Regions from separate parts of the Nonomuraea sp. B12E4 genome, predicted to be linked through region 3. Evidence: predicted binding sites of a transcription regulator. Region 3 holds the regulator's gene; each other region holds the start of a gene.

Region 1 (7,470 bases), on a different contig from region 3:
CCGCTACCACGTGCGGAACGCGCCTATGGGGGGAAGGTGTCGAAGTAGCCCGCGGGCCTTCAGGATGTCCAGCTTCATCTGCAGGGTGCCGGGGCGGCCGGCGACCTCGGTGCTCAGGTACAGCTTGCTGTACCGCCAGGTGCGCCGCCGGCCATCCTCCAGGCAGCGCAGCGGTGACAACGCCGGTCCGCGCGCTCGCGAGGGTTGAAAGGGTCCAGACCGGTGCCCGGTCGGGATGCGTGCACGAGGATTTGCGCGACGACGTCCGGCGGATGGCCTCCGGCCCGTCGGACGTGGCGGGGGCAACAGATCACACCGCTCGACATCGACCGCATTCCAGTCGGACTCCGGCGTCTTGGGACGCGCACCTCCTCGCCTGTACCAGGTCAGCGACTTGGTGGCGGCCACCAGCAGATACCGCTTGGCCTTCGCCGGCCCGACCCGGATCGGCGTCTCATCGCAGCACACCACGTGGGCGAGGGTGAGCAGGGTCCGGATGCGGGCGTTGGCCTTGGCCACCGCGCCGGCGGCCCGGCTGATCAGGCCGTGGACGAAACCGGGCGAGGGCTCGGCCCCGGTCAGCGAAGTGACCAGCTCAACGCAGCGGTGCACCGGGATCGCGTGGACCACCATGAGATAGACGCACCAGGCTTGCAGGTTGATCCCGAAGCTGACCGGCGCGGCGGGCACCCCGGCCGGACGCTCGGCGCAGTGCACCCTTCCGCACCGGCAGGCCACCGTGTGCAGGTTGAGCTGAAAGCGCCGGGCGCTCACCAGCGGAATCTCGATCTGCTGATGACGAGCCGTCACCCCCAGATCGGCCGCCTCGCCCAGGTCGGCCCCGCACGCACACGACCCTTGCGGGAAGTACTCAGTGATGTCCCCGGCAGCCACCCGATCCGACCAGGCCAACGCCGTCCCCTCGGCACCGGGCTGCTTGCCGGGCCCGCGCTTACCCGCCTGCCCGCTCTTCGCCGCACGCTTCTTAGGTGCAGTACGGCCCGGCAGGTCATCGACCGAGGGCGGCATCCCGGAATTGCCGCTGTTGCGCGAGATCAACCGTTCCAGGCGGGCCGCTCGCTCCCGCAACTCGGCGTTCTGCTTCTCCAGGATCGCCACGCGCTCGCGCAGGGCGGCGTTCTCCACCAAGAGGGCACGCGTCAGAGCAATCAACTCCTCGCGGGGCATCTCCTCCAGGCCTGACACCAGAAGATCACACCATCATCCGCCCGCTTGATCAAAGTCACGGACGGTAGCACACCTAGCCGGAAGGTCACACCCTGCGCACGGCCTGAATGTTTACGCGCTCAGGTGTACGGCGATGCCGGAATAGCGTCGCCCGGCCCCGGACTCACCCGCCCACCAGGTCGGCGTGAACGCGCAGGGAACGCCATCGCCTTCAGCCAAAACGCCAGCACATCCAGCTCACGTGGGCTGAGCCTAACCGTGGCCGGAGAAATGACTCCGCCGAATACGGTCATCGCCGCCAATCCGAGCCAACCGCCAAAACGCCCCCAGGCCCAAAAGGCCCCGCCCCCCAAAACACCCCACCACCCGAAAAGGGCGCCCCACCGACCTCGGCAGGGTGTCCGGAATCCGGCGTGGTGTGCGCGATCAGTTGCCCGCCGACGCGCCGGCACACGACGTGAGCTCCGGCATCAACACGTCCACCGGCGGCAGCCCCACGTGCGGGCTGGGCAGACAGAACGGCACCCGCAGCTTCTTCAGGACTTTGAAATCACTGCCGAAGGGGTTGATGATCTGCGACTCGGCGACCGTGGCGTCCGCGCGGCCGGGGGCGGCCAGGGCGGTGGCGGCGGCCAGGGCGAGGGCGGCGACGCCGAAAAAGCGCTTGGTGCGAGAGAACATGCAACTACTCCTCTTGCCTGAGAGGTTTGGCGGCAACCAGACTTCCTCACTCCAAGTAGCGGATCAATTCTGAAACGTAATACCTGGGAATCGAAACGAGGGCGGCCCGGAAATCCGGGCCGCCCTCGTTGGGAACGGCGAAGAAAAGACCTAGAAGTCCATGTCGCCGCCGCCACCCGGCATGGCCGGAGCGGCAGGGGTCTTCTCGGGCTTCTCGGCGATGACGGCCTCGGTGGTGAGGAACAGCGCCGCGATGGACGCGGCGTTCTGCAGCGCCGAACGCGTCACCTTGGCCGGGTCCAGGATGCCGGCGTCGAACATGTTGACATATTCGCCCGAAGCGGCATTCAGGCCCTCACCCGGGGTGAGGTTGCGCACCCGCTCCACCACGACGCCACCCTCGAGGCCGGCGTTGACGGCGATCTGCTTGAGCGGCTCCTCCAGAGCCTTCTTCACGATCGCCGCGCCCGTGGCCTCGTCGCCCGACAGCTCCAGCTTGTCGAACGCCTTGGCCCCGGCCTGCAGCAGCGCCACGCCACCACCGGGGACGATGCCCTCCTCGACGGCCGCCTGCGCGTTGCGCACGGCGTCCTCGATGCGGTGCTTGCGCTCCTTCAGCTCCACCTCGGTCGCGGCGCCGGCCTTGATCACGGCCACGCCGCCGGCCAGCTTGGCCAGCCGCTCCTGGAGCTTCTCCCGGTCGTAGTCGGAGTCGGTGCGCTCGATCTCGGCGCGGATCTCGTTGACCCGCCCGGAGATCTGCTCGGCGTCACCGGCGCCGTCCACGATCGTGGTCTCGTCCTTGGTCACGACCACCTTGCGGGCGCGGCCCAGCAGGTCGAGGGTGGCGGTCTCCAGCTTGAGGCCGACCTCCTCGGCGATGACCTGGCCACCGGTCAGGATCGCGATGTCGTTGAGCATGGCCTTGCGGCGGTCGCCGAAGCCCGGAGCCTTGACGGCCACCGAGCGGAACAGGCCACGGATCTTGTTGACGACCAGGGTGGCCAGCGCCTCGCCCTCGACGTCCTCAGCGATGATCAGCAGCGGCTTGCCGGCCTGCACGACCTTGTCGAGCAGCGGCAGCAGGTCCTTGTTGGCCGAGACCTTGCTGTTGACGATCAGGATGTACGGGTCCTCGAGCACGGCCTCCATGCGGTCCGAGTCGGTGACGAAGTACATCGACGTCATGCCCTTGTCGAAGCGCATGCCCTCGGTGAGCTCGAGCTCCAGGCCGAAGGTGTTGCTCTCCTCGACGGTGATGACGCCTTCCTGGCCGACCTTGTCCATCGCCTCGGCGATGAGCGAGCCGATCTCGGCGTCGGCGGCGGAGATGGAGGCGGTGGAGGCGATCTGCTCCTTGGTCTCCACGTCCCTGGCCAGCTTGGAAAGCTCCTCGCTGACCCGCTCGACGGCGGCCTCGATGCCCTTCTTCAGAGCCATCGGGTTGGCGCCGGCGGCCACGTTGCGCAGGCCCTCACGCACCAGCGCCTGGGCGAGCACGGTGGCGGTGGTGGTGCCGTCGCCGGCGACGTCGTCGGTCTTCTTGGCGACTTCCTTGACCAGCTCGGCGCCGATCTTCTCCCAAGGGTCCTCGAGCTCGATCTCCTTGGCGATCGAGACACCGTCGTTGGTGATCGTGGGGGCGCCCCACTTCTTCTCCAGCACGACGTTGCGGCCCTTGGGACCCAAGGTCACCTTGACGGCGTCGGCGAGCTGGTTCATACCGCGCTCGAGACCGCGCCGGGCGTCCTCGTCAAACGCGATCATCTTGGCTGCCATAAGGCTAGACCTCCCAGATGCAGGGTGGCTTGTCGTGGACCGAGCCGACGCCCGCGACGGCATGGGTCAGCATCTCCGTTCGGCAGACCCCATCGTCTCGATCCGAGTGTTGGCACTCTGCTGCACAGAGTGCCAACGAACTGTTTAGCACTCTACCCTGCCGAGTGCAAGCGAGCACCCACCTGACGGGCATGCAGCCCCAGGTCAGTCCCCAAGCCGGCCCTACCGCCAAGTAACTCCGGCGGGCCGCTGGATGCGACCCGCCGGACCCCAAGTCGACGAAAGGTTGTGTGGCAGGCTCACACGGACTGCGCTGCCGTGCGATCCCGGCCGGTGCATACCAGTGAGGTGATTCAGACCGCCCGGACGGACTCCGCCTGCGGCCCCTTCTGGCCCTGCGTGATCTCGAACTCGACGCGCTGCCCCTGTTCGAGAGATCGGTACCCGTCCATCAGGATCGCTGAGTAATGGACAAATACATCCTTACCACCGTCTACCGCGATGAAGCCGTAGCCCTTGTCCGCGTTGAACCACTTGACGGTGCCCTGCGCCACTTCCGACTCCTCTTACTGGGCTCCCAGATCTCGCCCATTCCTCCGCGAGACCTGTAATCGTGCGACTTAACGGAAATCAAGCCAGACGATCGCCCTCGACCATACCTGTGGCACGGGGTTCGGCAACAGAGTCAATCCGCAAACTACGTATTTCTTCGCGGACAAGGTGGTTCAACCTTGAATTGACCAGGAAAAGCAGAAGGCGCCCGCTAGGGGCGCCTTCTAGGGTGGACGTGTTCGGGTGTTCGGCACTCAGCCGCCGGCTACGGCGGGGATGATTGAGATCTGTGTGCCCTCAGGGGCAGGAGTGTCGAGCCCTTCGGCAAATCGGACGTCCTCTTCCCCCACGTATACGTTGACAAAACGACGAATCTTGCCCGATTCATCCAGAATTCTCGCGCCGATCCCCGGGTAGTCGGAGTCGAGCTTGGCAAGGACGTCACGAAGAGTCGCGCCCTCACCACTCACCTCCGCGTTGCCGCCGGTGTAGGTGCGCAGAATCGTCGGAATCCGCACAGAAACGCTCATGTTTAAGTTCGCCTTTCCTGATTGTCAGACAGCCGCGCGGAACGCGTCGAGAGAGGGCCGGATCACGGCGGTGGGCTGGGCGTCGTCGCTGATCGCGTCCAGCGTCTTGAGCCCGTCACCGGTGTTGAGCACCACGGTCTCGGCCTCGGGATCGAGCTGTCCCGTCTCGACGAGCTTCTTCAGCACGCCCACCGTCACGCCGCCCGCGGTCTCGGCGAAGACGCCCTCGGTCGCGGCCAGCAGCTTGATCGCCGCCACGATCTCGGCGTCGGTGACGTCCTCGACGCCCCCGCCGGTGCGCCGGGCGATGTCCAGCACGTAGGGCCCGTCGGCCGGGTTGCCGATGGCCAGGGACTTGGCGATGGTGTCGGGCTTGACCGGCCGGACGACGTCGTGCCCGGCCTTGTACGCGCTCGACACCGGCGAGCACCCGGCCGCCTGCGCCCCGAAGATCTTGTACGGCGTGTCCTCGACCAGCCCCAGCGCCACCAGCTCCTTGAAGCCCTTGTCGATCTTCGTGAGCTGCGAACCGGAGGCGATCGGGATGATGATCTGCTCGGGCAGCCGCCACCCGAGCTGCTCGGCGATCTCGTATGCGAGCGTCTTGGAGCCCTCGGCGTAGTAGGGCCGCAGGTTGACGTTGACGAAGCCCCACTTGTCGCCCATCGGGTCACCGATCAGCTCCGAGCAGAACCTGCTGACGTCGTCGTAGTTGCCGTCGATCCCGATCAATCTGCCGCCGAACACCCGGGCCATGGCGATCTTGGCCTGTTCGAGGTTGGCCGGGATGAACACGCACGCCTCCAGCCCGGCCCGGGCCGCCGCGGCCGTGACCGCGCCGGCGAGGTTGCCGGTCGAGGAGCAGGAGAGGGTGTGGAAACCGAAATTGCGGGCCGCCTCGACCGCCATGGCGACCACCCGGTCCTTAAAGGAGTGGGTGGGATTGCCCGAGTCGTCCTTCACGTGCAGGGACCGAAGGCCGAGCGCCCGGGCGAGGTGGTCCGCCTTGACAAGTTTGGTCCAGCCGGGGTTCATGTTGGGCTTACTCATGACGTCGGCCGGGACCGGCAGCAGCGACCGGTAACGCCAGATGTTGGCAGGGCCGGACTCGATGTCCGCGCGGGTGACTTCACCGAACGAATAGGCGGCTTCGAGCGGCCCGAAACACTCCTGACAGGCGAAGCTCGGACCCAGCGGATAACCCTTGCCGCACTCGCGGCAGGACAGACCGACAGCAGGACCAAAGTCAAGCGACATGAAGCGAGGCCTTCCCTCATCTTCGCCCGCGGCCACCTTGACCGCAGACCGGAATTGGCACCTGTCCCGGTCGGCCTCGCCAGGTCGCGAGCCTCAGAACCGGGAGGGTTGCCGGGGCTTCGCAGGGCCGGTCCCTCCACCCCTCTGGATGAGCAATATTCAGTTGTCGAAATGGACTCTACCCGCCCAAGTGGCCGAAACATCCACCCGTCTCAATAGATGAGACGGGTGGTCTCAGCGATAGTCTTCGCCCAGCACTCCCTGCACATATTTGCGCGCCTGGTGAATGCGCGACTTCGCAGTGCCCAGCGGAATCTTGAGCTGTTCAGCCACTTCGTTGTAGTCGAGCTGGACGATGTCACGCAACACCAGCGCCTGCGCCAGATCGGGCTTGTCGGCCTCCAACGCCTCCATGGCATCCAGCAGGTCGAGCCGTGACCCCGCGATGACGCTGACCCGGCGCACGTCCGGCTTCTGCATCGGCAGCTCGTCCGAGCTCTGCTCGGCCGCCCTGCGTTTGAGCGAGCGGTAGGTGGTCCGCGCGCAGTTGGCCGTCACGATGTGCAGCCAGGTGCTGAACCTGGCCCGCCCCTCGAACCGCCCGATGTTGCGCGCCACGGCCAGCAGAGTGTCCTGCGAGGCCTCCTCCGCGTCCTGGTGATAGGGCAGAATCCGGGCGCAGTGACGCATCACATCAGGCTCGATCCGCGCCAGCAGCTCGCCAAGCGCACGGTGGTCCCCGGCGGCGGCGGAGCGGGCGAGTTCCTCGGTTAGCTCATCAAGCGCCATAGCTGGGATCCTATGGTCGAAGGGAGCCTAGATGAACAGCATTCTGCTGGCCTCCAACAGAGGGCCCGTCTCCTTCACCGTCTCCGACGACGGCGAGCTGACCATGAAACGCGGGGGTGGCGGCCTGGTGTCCGGGCTGTCGGGAGTGGCCAAGGACGACGGCGTGCTGTGGGTGTGCGCCGCGCTGTCCGACGGCGACCGCAGCGCCGTACGCCTGGCTCCCGGCGGCCGGATCGACCAGGCCGGCTACGACACGGGCCCGGTGCGGATGCTCGACATCCCGCCGGCCACCTTCCACCGCGCCTACAACGCTGTGGCCAATTCCACCCTGTGGTTCGTCAACCACCTGCTCTACGACATCCCCAACTCGCCCAACTTCGGCACGAGGTTCGAGCGCGAGTGGGAGTCCTACCGCGACTACAACGGCGCGTTCGCGCTGGCGCTGGCCGAGAACGCCGGGCACGGCGCCCGGGTGATGGTGCAGGACTACCACCTGACCCTGACCCCGGCGATGCTCCGCGCCGAACGGCCCGACCTGCGCGTCGCCCACTTCAGCCACACCCCGTGGGCGCCGCCCGAATACTTCTCCCTGCTGCCCGACGAGGTGGTCGGGGAGGTCCTGGAGGGCATCCTGGGCGCCGATCACGCCGGGTTCCTGGCCGACAGGTGGGCGCGGGCGTTCATGGACTGCTGC
Region 2 (7,470 bases), on a different contig from region 3:
GGGTGGCCTGACAAGGCGCTCGTCCCCGGAGGCGGTCGGTGGGTCAGGAGCGCTTCCAGAAGGGGCTGCGGCGGGTGTCCGGTGAGCCGCCCGGACCTCGCGAACCGCCGGAACCGGGAGTTCCGCCGGCCCCCGGTGCGGAGCCGCCGCCGACCAGGGCCGTCAGGACCTCGACGGCGCGGTCGTGCAGGGCCCGCGCGTCCGCGCCGGGCTGCTCGGCCGCCTCCAGCTCGCGGGCCAGCGACTCCAGCCTCTGCTCGCCCCCGAGGTAGGCCGCCAGCGCGGCCAGCCGGGATCCGAGGTCGGCCAGGTACGGCAGGTCGGGCACGGGCATCGCCCTGAGCCGGTCGAGCTCGGTCATGAGCTGCGGCCGGACCGAGTCCAGCGGGTGCGCCGCCGGCCGCCGGGTCCCTGGCAGCCGGCCGCGGGTCACTCCCGGAGCGGGCGGAGGTGCCTGGCCCGGCATCGGCGGCATCCCGCCGGCCGCCGGAACCGGCCCGCCGTACGCGTCACCCGGCCCGCCGGCGATGAGACCCTGGTCCATGCCGGAGGCGTCGAGCCCGGGTGCCGGTGTCCGCATCCGCCCGAACCCCGCCGGTGCCGCCATGAGAGCCTGCGCCGCGAACCCGCCCATCAGCGGTGGCGCCTGCGGCGGCTCCCAGCCACTGGGCGGCTCGACCGGCTGGATGACCCGGTGCTCGGGACCACCGTCCGCCACCTGCCGGGTGTCGATCGCCACATAGGCGGTGAAGCGGCACAACACGCCGTGCTCCAGGGACGTGCGCACGATCTGCGGCTCCAGGTCGTGCTCGCCCATGGCGTACCGGTCCTCCAGCTCGCGCAGGTGCGCGCGGGCCCAGACGGCACGCAGGGCCGGATTGTCGGCCACCACACCCGTGACGTGCTCCTCCCACGGTGTGCCGGCCGCCATGCCGCGTACGGTCAGAGAGGAGCCCTCGCGGTGGCGCCCGTACACGCGCAGCGGCACGCCCGGGAAGATCGAGCCGAGGTGCGTGACCGTGCCGGGCTCGACCTCGAGGCCCTTGATCGACAGGTCGGTCACCAAGGGAGCGCCGATCCTGCGGTGGATCTGGTCCATGGCGGCGTCCAGCCGGTCCTCCGACTCGACCAGCTCGCACCGGCCCGCGCCCAGCCCGGCGAGCCTGCCGAGGAACCCGGCGTTCACGGCCCTGTCGATGCCGACCGTGTGCACGCGCATGGCCGACAGCGGGCCGCCCGCCTGCTCCAGGATCTGGTCCTCGTTGCCCACCTGGCCGTCGGTCACCAGCACGACGACGCGCTCGCGTTCGGTCCCGGCACCGAGCAGGGCGATGGCCTGGCGCAGCGGTTCGAGCAGCTCGGTGCCGCCGCGGGCGTCCACCCGCGCCAGGTGCTCGACGGCGCGGAAGCGGTTGCGGTCGGAGGCCTCCACGAGCCCCTCGAACGCCGGCTCCACCACGGAGTCGAACGTCAGCACCGCGAACCTGTCCTGCGGCGTCAGCGTGTCGACGATGCGCGCGGCGGCCCGGCGGGCGGCGACCATCTTCCAGCCGCCCATGCTGCCGGAACGGTCGAGCAGCAGGACGAGGTCACGCGGCGTGCGGGTGCCCTGTACGGGCGGCGGCACGACCGTGAGCGCGAACGTGCCCGGCCCCTCGGAGGGCCTGTCGAGCTGCAACGATGTGGATGCGTCGAACGACATCCGCAGGATGAAGTCGCGGTCGAGGCGTTCGCCCGGGCGCAGGCGTACCGTGTGAGCCTCCTCCTCCACCACGTGCAGGCTGGAGGCCAGCTCGCGCAGCTCCAGGCCCGCCGCGTCCACGCTCGCGGCGAGCGAGAGACGGACGGGGCTGGGGAAGCCGGGCAGCAGGACGGGCGGGCTGATCCTGGACGCGTCCGGCACGGCGTCGGTGTCGGGCGCGGCGCCGTCCCCGGCGGGCGGGCCGTCGATCGGGCCACCGGGGATGTAGCGCGGGGCCACCACCAGCGGGAAGCGGAACGTGGCCGCGCCGTCCTCGTACGGGAGCGGCTGGCTCATGGTCAGCCGGACCGAGACGCGCTCGCCGGGCAGGATGTTGCCCACCCGGATCGTGAACACGTCGGGCCGGTCCTCCTCGGCGATGGCGGCCCGCCTGCCCTCGCGCAGCGCCCGGTCGTAGTCCGCCCTGGCCTGGCCGCGCTCCTTCAGCACGCCCTCGACCACCCGGTCATCGGCCTCCATCCGGAACCTGGTCACCGCAGCCCGGTCGGGCAGCGGGAAGACGTAGGTGGCCTCCAGCGTGACGTCGAACGGGTTTCGGAACCCCTGCGTGACCTCGACCCCGGCGATGAGCCCCGAGATGTCCGCCGTCACGTCCACGCTCTCCAGCGGCAGATTGCCGCGTTCCGTCCGCAGCGCGCCGAACCCGGCGTCCGGCACCGGCAGGCACCGTGCGGGCTCCAGCGAAGTGATCTTCATATCAGCTCCCTCTCTTCGAGCACCGCGAGCAGCGGACCCGCCGCCGCCAGCACCGCCTGAACGTCCTGCGCGGACGGCATCCGGCCCGCGTCCAGCACGAGCCGCACCCCGTCCGCCAACCACACCCCCGTGACCACGGCCCCGCCCCGGACGGGAGCCTCGCCGTCACCGGAACGCGTACCCAGGTGGGCGGCGCTCTCTCGTGGCCGCTCCGCCCAGAACCGCCCGCGCCCCGGCTCACCGGGGTCCGTCCCGCGCTCGGTCCGCGAGCCGCCCGTGCCGGTGTGACCGGCGTCGTGGGCGGCCGCGTGGCCCGCGCGGGGCGAGGGGGCGTTTCCGTCTTCCGGCCCGGCCGCCGGGGGAGGAGGCTGGGGGACGGGGACGGGACCGAGTGGAGCGTCCGCGAGCGGCGCGGTCGCGGGGTGAGCGGCGTCGAAGGGCGCGCCCGTGGGGCGAGCGGCGTCGAGGGCCGCGCCGGCGGGGGGCAGGTCGGCGGCCGCCTCCAGCATGTGGTCCGTCGCACCCGCCAGTGCCGCCTGGATCTGGGCGATCGAGTGCCCGGCCGCCTGCAGTCGCTTGACGGCCACGAGTTGCAGCAGGTGCCGCCGCCCATACCGGGCGACGCGGCCGCGCCTGGTCAGCGGCGGATCCACCAGGCCGATCGTCGTATACCACCTGATCAGCCGCTCTCCGGGCAGGTCGCGGACCCGGCCGTTGGCCCCCTGCGGCGAGGTGGCACGCAGCTCCCGGGCCGCGTGCGCGGCCAGCTCGCCGATGGTCCAGGTGTCGCTCATACCTTCACAATGACACTGTCACTATTGCACTGTCAACTAGCGGGGGGATCGGAAGAACGGCAGTGCATATTTCGTTCTTATGGGGGAAATGTCCGACCGATGTGGGGAACGTCCGACCTACGGGGAGGGACAAGGACAATGGCAGCAATCACGGGCCCGATCTCGGGTGAGGCCAAGAACGTCGTCGCGGAAGCCCTGCAGGGCGCCCTGGTCGATCTGATCGACCTCTCGCTGGTCGCCAAGCAGGCGCACTGGAACCTGGTGGGGCCACACTTCCGCCCGATCCACCTGCAGCTCGACGAAGTCACCGAGCTGGCCCGCAAGCACATGGACGAGATCGCTGAACGCGCCGTGGCGCTCGGGATCAACCCGGACGGCCGCGCGGCCACGGTGGCCAGGACCACGAAGCTGCCGCAGCCCGAGGGCGGCTGGCTGGAGGACGGCAAGGTCGTGGCGACCATGACCGACCTGCTGGACGGCATCAGCAAGCGCATGCACGAGCGCGTGCGCACCACCGACGAGCCGGACCCGGTCACCCAGGACCTGCTCATCGCCGTCGCCCAGGAGATCGACGAGCAGCACTGGATGTTCCAGGCCCAGCGCTGAGCGAGGAACGCGAGGAAGGCCCGGGAAGCCGGCGTACGGCGCCCGGGCTTTCGCGTGTCGTCACCGGCACACAAGAGCCGGCCCGCCCCTGTGACCTGGCGTGCGGGGGCATGGGCAACCGCACGCGATCGTCGGGCCGCCGAACGGCCGCGGCCCGGACGCGTGAAGACCCGCCTGACACCGCCGTACACGCCGGCCCAGGTGGCCGAGTCGGCCGCGGACGCGCTGGACGCCGTCGGCGCCACACCCACCGCCGCGATGCCGTGCCTCACCGACGTGGACGACGCGGTGGCAGATGGCTTTTCTGCGCTCATGAGGGCGGCGGCCGGTGGCCGCTTTCCCGCGCTCGGCCTGCGGAACGTCACCGTGATCGGGATGATCGCGGAGTGGGGGCACGAGGTTTGCGCAGAGTTTGGTGTCGCGAGTCCCTGTCATTCATGTCGGTGCGGTCGACTAGCGTGGCACCTAGAGGGAGGCCCCACGATGTCGCACAAGACTCTCCTCCGGACGGGCCCGCTCTTGCAGGGCGGCCTGAGCCCGTACGGAGCGCTCGGCCTGCCGGGCGCCGACGCTCTCGCGCTGCCCTCGGGCTTCAGCGGCAGGATCGTGGCCCGCTCGGGACACAAGGTGGCCGGGCTGACCTGGCACGCCGCGCCCGACGGCGGCGCCTGCTTCCCCGACGGAGGCGGCTGGATCTACGTGTCCAATTCGGAGCTGCCCCTGCTCGGGGGTGCCTCGGCGCTGCGGTTCCGGGCCGACGGCACCGTCGCCGACGCCTACCGCATCCTGTCGGGCACCGACCTCAACTGCGCGGGCGGCGCCACGCCGTGGCACACCTGGTTGTCGTGCGAGCTCGGCCACCGCGGCCGCGTCTTCGAATGCGACCCCTACGGCGCCCGGGCCGCCCGCCCCCGCCTGGCCATGGGCCGCTTCAAACACGAGGCCGCCGCCTGCGACCCGGAGCGGCACGTGGTCTACATGACCGAGGACGAGCCCGACGGGTGCTTCTACCGCTTCCGGCCGAGTGACTGGGGCGACCTGACGGAGGGCACGCTGGAGGTCCTGTGTGCCTCCGGGCACTGGCAGGTGGTGCCCTCGCCGGCCGCCCTGCTCAAGGCCGCCCGTCACCAGGTCGAGGGCGCCCGCCACTTCGACGGCGGCGACGGCTGCCACTACGCGGGCGGGGTCTGCTACTTCACCACCAAGGGCGACACCGGGCTGTGGGCGTACGACGCGCAGACCGGCACGCTCGACCGGTTGTGCGGAGGCGCGCGGGCCATCACCGCCGCGCCCTCGGGCGACCTCTACGTCGCCAGGGAGACGACGGAGATCGACGTGATCGCGCCGGACCGGGCGGTCACGCCGTTCCTCAGGCTCGACGGGCACGACGGGTTCGAGCTGACCGGGCTGGCCTTCTCCCCGGCCGGTGACCGGCTCTACTTCTCGGCCAGGCGCGGCCGCGCGGAGGGCCTCACCTTCGAGGTGTCGGGGCCCTTCCGCGCGTAGGGCCGCACGTTCGAGGTGCCGGGCCCTTCGCGCATAGGACCGCACGTTCGAGGGCCGGACCGGTCAGGTGAGATAGCGCACCAGCAGCACCTTCAGCTCGTTCACCAGCTCGGCGGCGCGCTCCGGCGCCGCCGCGGCGACCAGCGGCATCACCGCCTTCACCGCGGCGAGCGTCATCGTGCCGGCGAGCTGGGCACGGTCCTCGGTGAGGCCGGGGGAGCGGCGGCGCAGCATGGCGGCGATCCGCCGGGCCACGTCGTCGTGCAGCCGCCGCGAGGCCGCGGCCAGCCGGTCGCCGGTGGCGGAGCCGTAGAGCAGTGACCAGTACGCCGGCGACGCGCCCTTGAACGCGACACTCTCATCCACCAACTGCCCGACCAGCACCTCCAGCGGCACGTCCGGGGTGACGGCGGCCAGCCGGGCGGCCCAGAACTCCTGCCGCTCGTCGGTGTAGCGGGCCACCAGGCCGTCCAGGATCTCGTCCTTGTTGCGGAAGAACTGGTACAGCGACCCCGGCGACATCCCCGCTCGCGCGGCGACCTGGTTGGTGGTCAGGTCAGGGAAGCCGACCTCCGTGATCATCGCCTCGGCGGCGTCGAGGATCTCGGCCATGCGCTTCAGGCCGCGCGCCTGCCGGCGGACCGTGCGTTCAGGCATGGGTCTCCTCGTTGACAAATGCGAGCATTTACTTGTATTTCTGGCTCCGGAAGCAAAACACGAGTAGTTTACCGAGTTTTGATCGGGAGGCCCCCATGAGAACCGCGCTCGCCGCGCGCAGCCCCCACGCCCGCGAGCGGGGGCGGGGGCCCCGGCTGCGCAGGCTCGGCTTCCTCCTCGTACGCCGCCGCCGGCTCGTCCTGTCCCTGACCCTGGCCGCGCTGGTCGTCGCGGGCGCGCTGGCGGCGGGGGTGGTGCCGCGCCTGTCGCTGGCCAGGTTCGACGCGCCCGGCTCGGAGTCCGACACGGCGCGGGCCGAGCTGGCCGCGCGCTTCGGCACCGGCAGCCCCGACCTGCTGTTCCTGGTGACCGCGAAGCGCGGCACCGTGGACGACCCCTCCGTCGCGGCCGAGGGCAGGGAACTGACCGCCCGCGTCGGCCGCGCGGACGGCGTCGCCGAGTCGGCCTCGTACTGGACCCGAGGCGAGCCCGCCACCCTGCGCGGCCGGGACGGCCGGCACGCCCTGATCCTGGTACGCGTCCCCGGCGACGCCGACCACGTGCGGAACCAGGTGCTGCCCCGGCTGGTGCCCGAGATCACCCGGGGCACCGATCTGCTGGAGGTGCGGGCCGGGGGCGGGGAGGAGGTCTTCAGGCAGACGGTGCCGCTGGCCCGCCAGGACTTCGTCCGCGCGGAGCTGGTCATCTTCCCGCTGGCCTTCGTGCTGCTCTGGCTCTACCAGCGGCGCGCCATGGCGGCCCTGGTGCCGATCCTGGCCGGGGTCTTCGCCATGGTCATCGCCCTGGCGCTGCTGAGCGCCGTGCTGCCGTTCGCCGAGATCTCCACCTTCGCCCTGAACCTGACCCTGGCCATGGGACTCGGCCTGGGCATCGACTACTGCCTGTTCGTGATCCAGCGCTTCCGCGAGGAGACGCGGCGCGGTGCCGGCCGGGCGGCCGCGATCGCCGGGGCCGTCGAGCACGCGGGCCGGACCGTGCTGTTCAGCGGGATCACCGTGGCCTCGTCGCTGGTGGTGCTGCTCGCGCTGCCGTTCGACTTCCTGCGGTCCTTCGCGTACGCGGGCATCGCCGTCGTCATCGGCGGGCTGGTCGCGGCGGTGATCGTGCTGCCCGCCGTGCTCGCCTCGATCGGCGGCGCGATGCTGCGGAAACGGATCCGGCCCGAGCGCGGGACAGGGTTCTGGCACGGCCTGGCGACCCGGGTGATGCGCCGCCCGCTGCTGTTCGGCGGCCTGGCCACGGCGGTGCTGCTGCTGCTCGCCGCGCCGCTCCTGGGACTGCGCTTCGGCGTGGCCGACGACCGCATCCTGCCGCCGCAGGCGCCCGCCCGGCAGGTCCAGGAGGTCATCCGCCAGACCTTCCCAGCGGAGGAAACGGACGCCATCCAAGTGATATCGAAAAATGCGGTGTCAGGCGATATTTCGCAGT
Region 3 (7,470 bases):
CGAGAGCTGCGCGGCCCGCGAGTACGCGCGCAACTGCGAGCGCAGCTCCGCCACGAACAGTGTGAAGTTCCTCCTGTCCTCGGGCCGGACGATGTTGTCCTCGGCGCCCGCCGAGCCCGGCCACTCCCAGTCCAGGTCGATGCCGTCGAACACGCCGGCCCCCGCGCCCGCCTCCAGCCCCGGCAGGTTGCCGCGCAGCCACAGGTCGATGCACGAGCGCGCCAGCGCGGCCCGGGACTCGGCGGTGAGCACGGCGTCGGAGAAGAACTTGGACCCGGTCCAGCCGCCCAGCGAGATCAGCACCTTGAGCCCGGGGTGCTTGGCCTTGAGCTTGCGGAGCTGGTTGAGGTTGCCGTTCAGGGCCTGCCCGGGCGCGTCGGCGACCCCGTCCACGCTCTGCTCCGCGGGCACCGGCCGCTGCCAGTCCGCCCACGGGTCGGACGAGTAGCAGGCGCCCTCGGCGTTGACGAAGCCGAAGGCGTAGTTGAGGTGCGTGAGCTTGGCCGCGGCGCCCGTGACGTCCACGTCCCTGACGTGGTAATCGCGCCCGTAGACGCCCCACTGGACGAAGTAGGCGACCCGCTTGAAGCCGGTGCGGGCCTCGGCGGGCACGGAGACCGCCGAGAAGCCGAGTAAGAGCGCGAGCGTGATCAGGATCCTCTTCTTCACGGGCGTCTCCCGGGGAACTGAACTTATAGGAAACTTTCCTATAAGTTAGACGCGATCGTAGGTGTGCGGTGCCCCGCCGTCAACGATCCGCGCGACCTCTTCCGGACTCGACACCACCGCCCAGGCGTACGCGGGGGCGGAGAACATCGACAGCACCGCCTCCGCCACCCGCGGGCTGGACGCGGCGGCTGCTGCAGGCGCAGCGCCAGGGTCAGTCCCGAGATCCCCGCGCCGACGATGCCGATGCCCGCCATGTACGCCCCCTCCGCCGTGTGGCACCAGTGGATCACAGGAGGCCCGCAGTTGGGACCCCAAGTCTGGATCGGAGCACTGCCGGGGGACGGGCAAACTGGAGACGTGCCATCCACCCTGCCCGACGGCGATCCCGCGCCCACCTCGGGCGAGCTGCCCGACAGCGCGCTGAGCGGCCTCGGCGAGCGCCCGTTCGGCTTCTACGTGCACGTGCCGTTCTGCGTGACCCGCTGCGGCTACTGCGACTTCAACACCTACACCGCCGCCGAGCTGGGCCCCGGCGCCTCACAGCGGGACTACGCGGACACCGTCGTGGCGGAGGTGCGGCTCGCCCGCCGCGTCCTGGGAGAGGCCGACCTGCCGGTGGAGACGGTGTTCTTCGGCGGTGGCACGCCCACCCTGCTGCCGCCCGAGGACCTGGCCAGGATCCTGGCCGCGATCGACTCGGAGTTCGGGCTGCGGCCGGACGCCGAGGTCACCACCGAGGCCAACCCCGAATCCGTCGACCCCGGCTACCTGGAGAAGCTCCGCCAGGGCGGCTTCAACCGGGTCAGCTTCGGCATGCAGAGCGCCCGCGAGCACGTGCTGCGCGTGCTCGACCGCCGGCACACCCCGGGCCGGGCGGCGACGGCCGTACGCGAGGCGAGGGCGGCCGGGTTCGAGCACGTCAACCTGGACCTGATCTACAGCACGCCCGGCGAGTCCGACGACGACTGGCGGGCCTCGCTGGCCGCGGCGATCGAGGCCGGGCCCGACCACGTGTCGGCATACTCGCTGATCGTCGAGGACGGCACCCGGCTGGCCGCCCGGATCAGGCGCGGCGAGCTGCCGGTGCCCGACGACGACGTGGCGGCCGACCGTTACGAGATCGCCGAGGAGATGCTGGCCGAGGCCGGCTTCCACTGGTACGAGGTGTCCAACTGGGCCGTCTCCGAGGCCGCCCGCTGCCGGCACAACCTGCTCTACTGGACCGGCGGCGACTGGTGGGCGGCCGGACCCGGCGCGCACAGCCACGTCGGCGGCACCCGGTGGTGGAACGTCAAGCACCCCGCCGCCTACGCCCAGCGCCTGGCCGCGGGCGCCTCGCCCGCCCACGCCCGCGAGGTGCTCTCCGGCGACGACCGTGCCGCCGAGCGGCTGATGCTGGAGCTGCGGCTGTCGTCCGGCTACCCGCTCGCCGAGGTGGCGCCCGCCGCGCGTACGCCGGTGGCGAGCGCCCTGGCCCGCGGGCTGCTGGAGCCCGGGGCGTTCAGGTCGGGGCTGATGGTGCTCACGCTGCGCGGCCGGCTGCTGGCCGACGCCCTCATCAGGGACCTGCTGGTCTAGGTGATCATGCGGATGGCGAAGGGATAGCGGTAGTTCTGGCCCTTGGTGGTGGCCATCGCGGCCTGGATGTGGAAGATCAGGGACAGGATCCAGATGATCGGGAACAGCAGGAAACCGATGAAGACCACCATCAGGATGGCCGAGACGACGTAGCCGATGAACATCGTCAGCTGGAAGTTGAGCGCCTCCGCCGCCTGGTCCCTGACGTAGGGGGCCTCGTCCTTCTTCATCAGGTAGATGATCAGCGGGCCGATCCAGGAGACGAGCAGGCCCGAGAGGTGGGACAGCATCGCCATCGTGGTGTCGTCCGTGCCGGGGCGGGGGCCGAAGCGGCCGGGGACGTACGGCTCGCCGTGGCCGTAGCCGGGCGGCTGCGGCCCGGGGCCGTACGCGGGCGGCGGCCCGTAACCGGGCTGGCCGTAGCCCGGCTGCCCATAGTTCTGCTGTCCGTACCCAGGCTGGAGGCCCGGTTGTCCGTATCCGGGCTGGGGGCCCGGCTGTCCGTACCCGGGTTGTCCGTATCCGGGCTGGGGGCCTGACTGTCCATACCCGGGCTGGCCCTGACTTGGTGGTTGCTGCCCATAGCCGTACTCCTGGCCATAGCCAGGAGCGGAGCCGGGTTGCTGACCGTAGCCGGGCGCGGAGCCGGGTTGCCGGCCGTAGGGCTGCTGGCCGGAGCCGGGTTGAGGGCCGGAGCCGTGGTTCGGCGGGGGCAGGTCAGCCGGGGTCACCCGGCGGGTACGGTCGTCGTCCTCGTAGCCGTCGGACGGCTGGGGCGGGTCCTGGCTCATGGTGTCTCCGTAACGAAGTCGATCAGTTCCTCGACCCGGCCGAGCAGCTCCGGCTCCAGGTCCGTGTAGGTCGAGACGGCGCCGAGGATCCGCCGCCACGCGTCCGCGGGCTCCATCCGCCAGCCCAGGGCGGCGATCACGCCCTCCTTCCATGGCACCCCGCGCGGCACATCCGGCCAGCCGGGAATGCGCAGCACGGAAGGTTTGACGGCCTGCCAGATGTCGATGTACGGGTGCCCGACCACGAGCACGTCCGGCGAGGTGATCTCGGCGGCGATCCTGCTCTCCTTGGAACCGGGCACGAGATGGTCGACCAGCACCCCCAGGCGGCGCCCCGGCTCCGGGGCGAACTCCGCCACGATGGCGGGCAGATGGTCCACGCCCTCCAGATATTCGACCACGACGCCCTCGACCCGAAGGTCGTGGCCCCAGATCTTCTCCACCAGGGCGGCGTCGTGCACGCCCTCGACGTAGATCCGGCTCTCCTTGGCCACCCGTGCCCGCAGGCCCTCCACGGCGATCGACCCCGATGCGCTGCGCCGGGGTCCCGCGGGCGCCGCCGCCGGGCGTACCAGGGTCACGGGCTTGCCCTCCAGCAGGAAGGCGGCGGGCGCGAGCGGGAACAGGCGGCGGTTGCCGAACCGGTCCTCCAGCGTGACGGCCTCCTTGTCACAGCCCACCACCGCGCCGCAGAAGCCGCTGTCGGCGTCCTCCACGACCAGATCCTGCTCGGCGGGCACTTTCGGGATCTTGCCCTTGCCCGGCCGACGCCAATTCCCCGCCAGTACATCGCCCTCGTACACACGGGGACCGTAGCAAATCACCCGCCGACCGCAAGGCGCTTGCGGGAGCCGTTCCTGCGTACCAGGACGGCGATCGTGCCGCCGATCGCCACGAGCAGTCCGGCGCCCGGGATCAGGACCAGCGCCGCCAGCCCGCCGAAGACGCCGCCCAGGGCGGCGATCGCCTCGGGGCCGATGCCGTAACGCACATTGGCCTGCTCCTGGTTGGCGCACGTGAGCCGGTAGTCGCCCGCGGCGGGCGCGTTGATCACGAGGATCTGCTCCCACACGTTGCCGCCCTCGGTGAGGGTCTGGGTCCCGGTGGTCTTGGCGAGCCTGGCCTGGCCGGGGCCGCCGGAGATCGAGCACTCGTAGGTGACGGGCGTGTCGCTGGCGAGGTAGATCGCGGGCTTGTCCGCCGGGTCGATCGGCACCGTGACGGTCTCTCCGGAGGCGAACGCCCGGATCGGCGCCAGGCCGGTCACGCTGCCGGTGAACATGACCACGCCCACGACCGTGCACACGAGGGCGACACCCCAGACGAGTGCGATCCACCACAGGCGTGGCCTGACGGCTTTGGGGTCGATTCTTGGGGGAAATTGAGGTAGTTGGCCGTATTGTCCGTACTGAGGTTGCGGGCCGTACCGGGCCGGCGGACCGTATGGAGGCGCGTGCTGCGGGCCGAACTGAGGTTGCGGGCCGTGGCCCGGCTGGGACCCCGGTCGGGGGCCGTACCCGGGCTGGGATCCTGGTTGCGGGGCGTCGCCGGGTTCGGGCTGTTGCTGAGGAGGTTGCTGTTGACCGTGGTCGGGTCCCTGTCCGGGCGGCGGGCCGTACGACGGGGTCTGGGAATCGTCGGTCATGTGCGCAAGTGTGAGGCCTGTCGGTTCTGTGAAGCTAGAAGCAGGATGCCGACCTTGTGTTATCGCACCTTGTGAGTGAGAGCCGTACACTTGGCACTCGGGAACACCGAGTGCTAGTCGACTCGTTTTCCCGAAAGGGACAGAGGCTGGAGGTGAGCACGTGCTCGACGATCGGAAGCTGGCGGTGCTCCGCGCCATTGTCGAAGACTACGTGTCCACCAACGAACCGGTGGGCTCCAAGGCGCTCGCCGAGCGTCACAACCTGAAGGTTTCCCCCGCCACCGTCAGAAACGACATGGCCGCGCTGGAGGAGGAGGGTTACATCACCCAGCCGCACACCAGCGCCGGCCGGGTGCCGACCGACAAGGGCTATCGCCTGTTCGTCGACCGGCTCTCGCAGGTCAAGCCGCTGTCGGCGGCCGAGCGCAGGGCCATCGAGACGTTCCTCGCCGGCGCGGTCGACCTCGACGACGTGGTCACCCGCACGGTCCGGCTGCTCGCGCAGCTCACCAGGCAGGTGGCGGTCGTGCAGTATCCGACGCTCACGCGTTCGACGGTCAGGCACGTCGAGCTCGTGCCGCTCAACGACCGGCGGGTCATGCTCGTGCTGATCACCAACACCGGCCGGGTCGAGCAGCGCGTGATCGAGCTGCCCGAGGTGGTGGAGGACACCCGCATCGCCCACCTGCGCGCGGTGCTCAACGCCTGCCTCGACGGCTGCGGCCTCAGCAACGTGCCCGAGCTGGTCGCCGACCTGCCCGAGCGACTGCCCCTCGAAGACCGGCCCGTGGTGGCCACCATCCTGTCGGTGCTGCTGGAGACGCTGGTGGAGCGGCACGACGAGAAGATCGTCTTCGCCGGCGCGGCCAACCTGGCGGGCGCCGACTTCTCCACCGGACTGCGCGACGTGCTCGAGGCACTGGAGGAGCAGGTCGTGCTCATGCGGCTGCTCGGCGAGACTTCCACCGACACCCCGTCAGCGCTCACCGTGCGCATCGGCTCGGAAAACCCCTATCTGCGCGGCACGTCCATCGTCGCGACGGGATACGGTTCTGGCGACAACCAACTGGCCCGGCTGGGCGTACTGGGGCCCACCAGGATGGACTATCCCGTGACGATGGGCGCCGTGCGCGCGGTGGCACGATACGTCAGCCAGATCCTGGCTGCTTCATAAGAGGTCGATAAGTGGCAAACAGTGACTACTACGCCACCCTCGGGGTGCGCCGTGACGCCAGTCAGGACGAGATCAAGAAGGCCTATCGCCGACTCGCCCGCGAGCTGCACCCCGACGTGAACCCCGATCCCGAGACCCAGGAGCGGTTCAAGGAGATCACGCAGGCCTACGAGGTCCTGTCCGACTCCAACAAGCGCCAGATGTACGACCTGGGTGGCGACCCCTTCGGTGGCGCGGGAGCGGCCGCCGGCGCCGGCGGCTTCGGCGCGGGCTTCCCCTTCAGCGACATCATGGACGCCTTCTTCGGCACGGCGGGCGCCAGCCGAGGGCCGCGCTCGCGCGCCCGCAGGGGCCGCAACGCCACCATCCGGGTCGAGCTCGACCTGCGCGAGACGGCGTTCGGCACGACCCGCGAGCTGGTCGTCGACACGGCCGTGCTGTGCGAGGTCTGCCACGGCGCCGGCACCGCGCCCGGCACCCACCCCGACACGTGTGACATGTGCAACGGGCGCGGCGAGATCTCCCAGGTCACCCGCTCGTTCCTGGGCCAGGTCATGACCTCGCGGCCCTGCCCTCAGTGCGGCGGGTTCGGCAGCGTCATCCGCCACCCGTGCCAGGAGTGCTCCGGCGACGGCCGGGTGCGCACCCGCCGCACGATCAAGGTCCGCATCCCCGCGGGCGTCGAGGACGGCACCCACATCCAGCTCGCCGGCGAGGGTGAGGTCGGCCCCGGCGGCGGCCCGCCCGGAGACCTGTTCCTGGAGATCGTCGAGCGGCCCCACGAGATCTTCGAACGGCGCGGCGACGACCTCCACTGCACCGTCCAGCTCCCGATGACGGCCGCCGCGCTCGGCACCGTGCTGGCGGTGGAGACGCTCGACGGCTCCGAGGAGGTGGACGTCCGCCCGGGCACCCAGGCGGGCCAGGTCATCACCATGTACGGGCGGGGCGTCCAGCGGCTCAACGAGTCCGGCCGCGGAGACCTGCTGATCCACGTCAACGTCGAGACCCCGACCCGCCTCGACACCGCGCAGGAGGAGCTGCTGCGCGAGCTGTCCAGGCAGCGGGGCGAGGAGCGGCCGCCGGGCAAGTTCGCCCCGGGGCAGCAGGGTTTCTTCTCCAGGCTGCGCGACGCCTTCAACGGCAGGTGACGTGACCGTACCGGTGTTCCTGAGCCCCGAGCTGGGCGGCACCGAGCTGACGCTCGGCGGCCCCGAGGGGCGGCACGCGGCCTCCGTGCGCCGCCTGCGGGCCGGCGAGCGGGTCGATCTGACCGACGGGGCGGGGACCGTCGCCGAGTGCGTCGTCCGCGAGGTGCTGAAGGACGCGCTCCGGCTCGACGTGCTCGGCCGCTACGAGGTCACGCCGCCCGCGCCCCGGCTGGTCGTGGTCCAGGGGCTGCCCAAGGGCGACCGGGGCGAGCTGGCCGTCGAGATGATGACCGAGGCCGGCGTGGACGTGATCGTGCCCTGGGCGGCCGCGCGCAGCATCACGCAGTGGCGGGGCGACAAGGTCGCCAAGGCGCTGGGCCGGTGGCGGTCCACGGCGCGCGAGGCGGGCAAGCAGGCCCGCAGGTTCCACCTGCCGCAGGTGACGGAGCCCGCCTCCACCGC

What was found. Region 3 encodes HrcA, which represses chaperone genes, less so after heat shock. Its sites were predicted from a motif close to TTGGCACTCTCNNNNNGAGAGTGCCAA; they were not measured.
Region 1: a site for HrcA is predicted at 3,758-3,784, ahead of groL (chaperonin GroEL). Genes of this name have one in related genera too.
Region 2: a site for HrcA is predicted at 3,262-3,288, ahead of ABGB18_RS22010 (DNA starvation/stationary phase protection protein). Genes of this name have one in related genera too.

Annotation. Positions count from the first base shown of each region.
Region 1 is NZ_JBDPME010000024.1:103,400-110,869, forward strand. It holds gene ABGB18_RS37590 (transposase) at 4-1,206, opposite strand; gene ABGB18_RS37595 (hypothetical protein) at 1,615-1,869, opposite strand; gene groL (chaperonin GroEL) at 2,020-3,648, opposite strand; gene ABGB18_RS37605 (cold-shock protein) at 4,002-4,202, opposite strand; gene ABGB18_RS37610 (MoaD/ThiS family protein) at 4,455-4,730, opposite strand; gene thrC (threonine synthase) at 4,755-5,987, opposite strand; SAM riboswitch class I at 6,001-6,142, opposite strand; gene ABGB18_RS37620 (RNA polymerase sigma factor) at 6,222-6,776, opposite strand; gene ABGB18_RS37625 (trehalose-6-phosphate synthase) at 6,808-7,470, shown strand, end outside.
Region 2 is NZ_JBDPME010000009.1:174,767-182,236, forward strand. It holds gene ABGB18_RS22000 (VIT domain-containing protein) at 44-2,458, opposite strand; gene ABGB18_RS22005 (helix-turn-helix domain-containing protein) at 2,455-3,252, opposite strand; gene ABGB18_RS22010 (DNA starvation/stationary phase protection protein) at 3,391-3,858, shown strand; gene ABGB18_RS22015 (alkaline phosphatase PhoX) at 4,342-5,364, shown strand; gene ABGB18_RS22020 (TetR/AcrR family transcriptional regulator) at 5,428-6,021, opposite strand; gene ABGB18_RS22025 (MMPL family transporter) at 6,117-7,470, shown strand, end outside.
Region 3 is NZ_JBDPME010000002.1:25,262-32,731, forward strand. It holds gene ABGB18_RS05910 (glycoside hydrolase family 18 protein) at 1-669, opposite strand, end outside; gene hemW (radical SAM family heme chaperone HemW) at 1,027-2,247, shown strand; gene ABGB18_RS05920 (DUF4870 domain-containing protein) at 2,244-3,038, opposite strand; gene ABGB18_RS05925 (DUF3097 domain-containing protein) at 3,035-3,841, opposite strand; gene ABGB18_RS05930 (hypothetical protein) at 3,859-4,344, opposite strand; gene hrcA (heat-inducible transcriptional repressor HrcA) at 4,844-5,857, shown strand; gene dnaJ (molecular chaperone DnaJ) at 5,869-7,008, shown strand; gene ABGB18_RS05945 (16S rRNA (uracil(1498)-N(3))-methyltransferase) at 7,010-7,470, shown strand, end outside.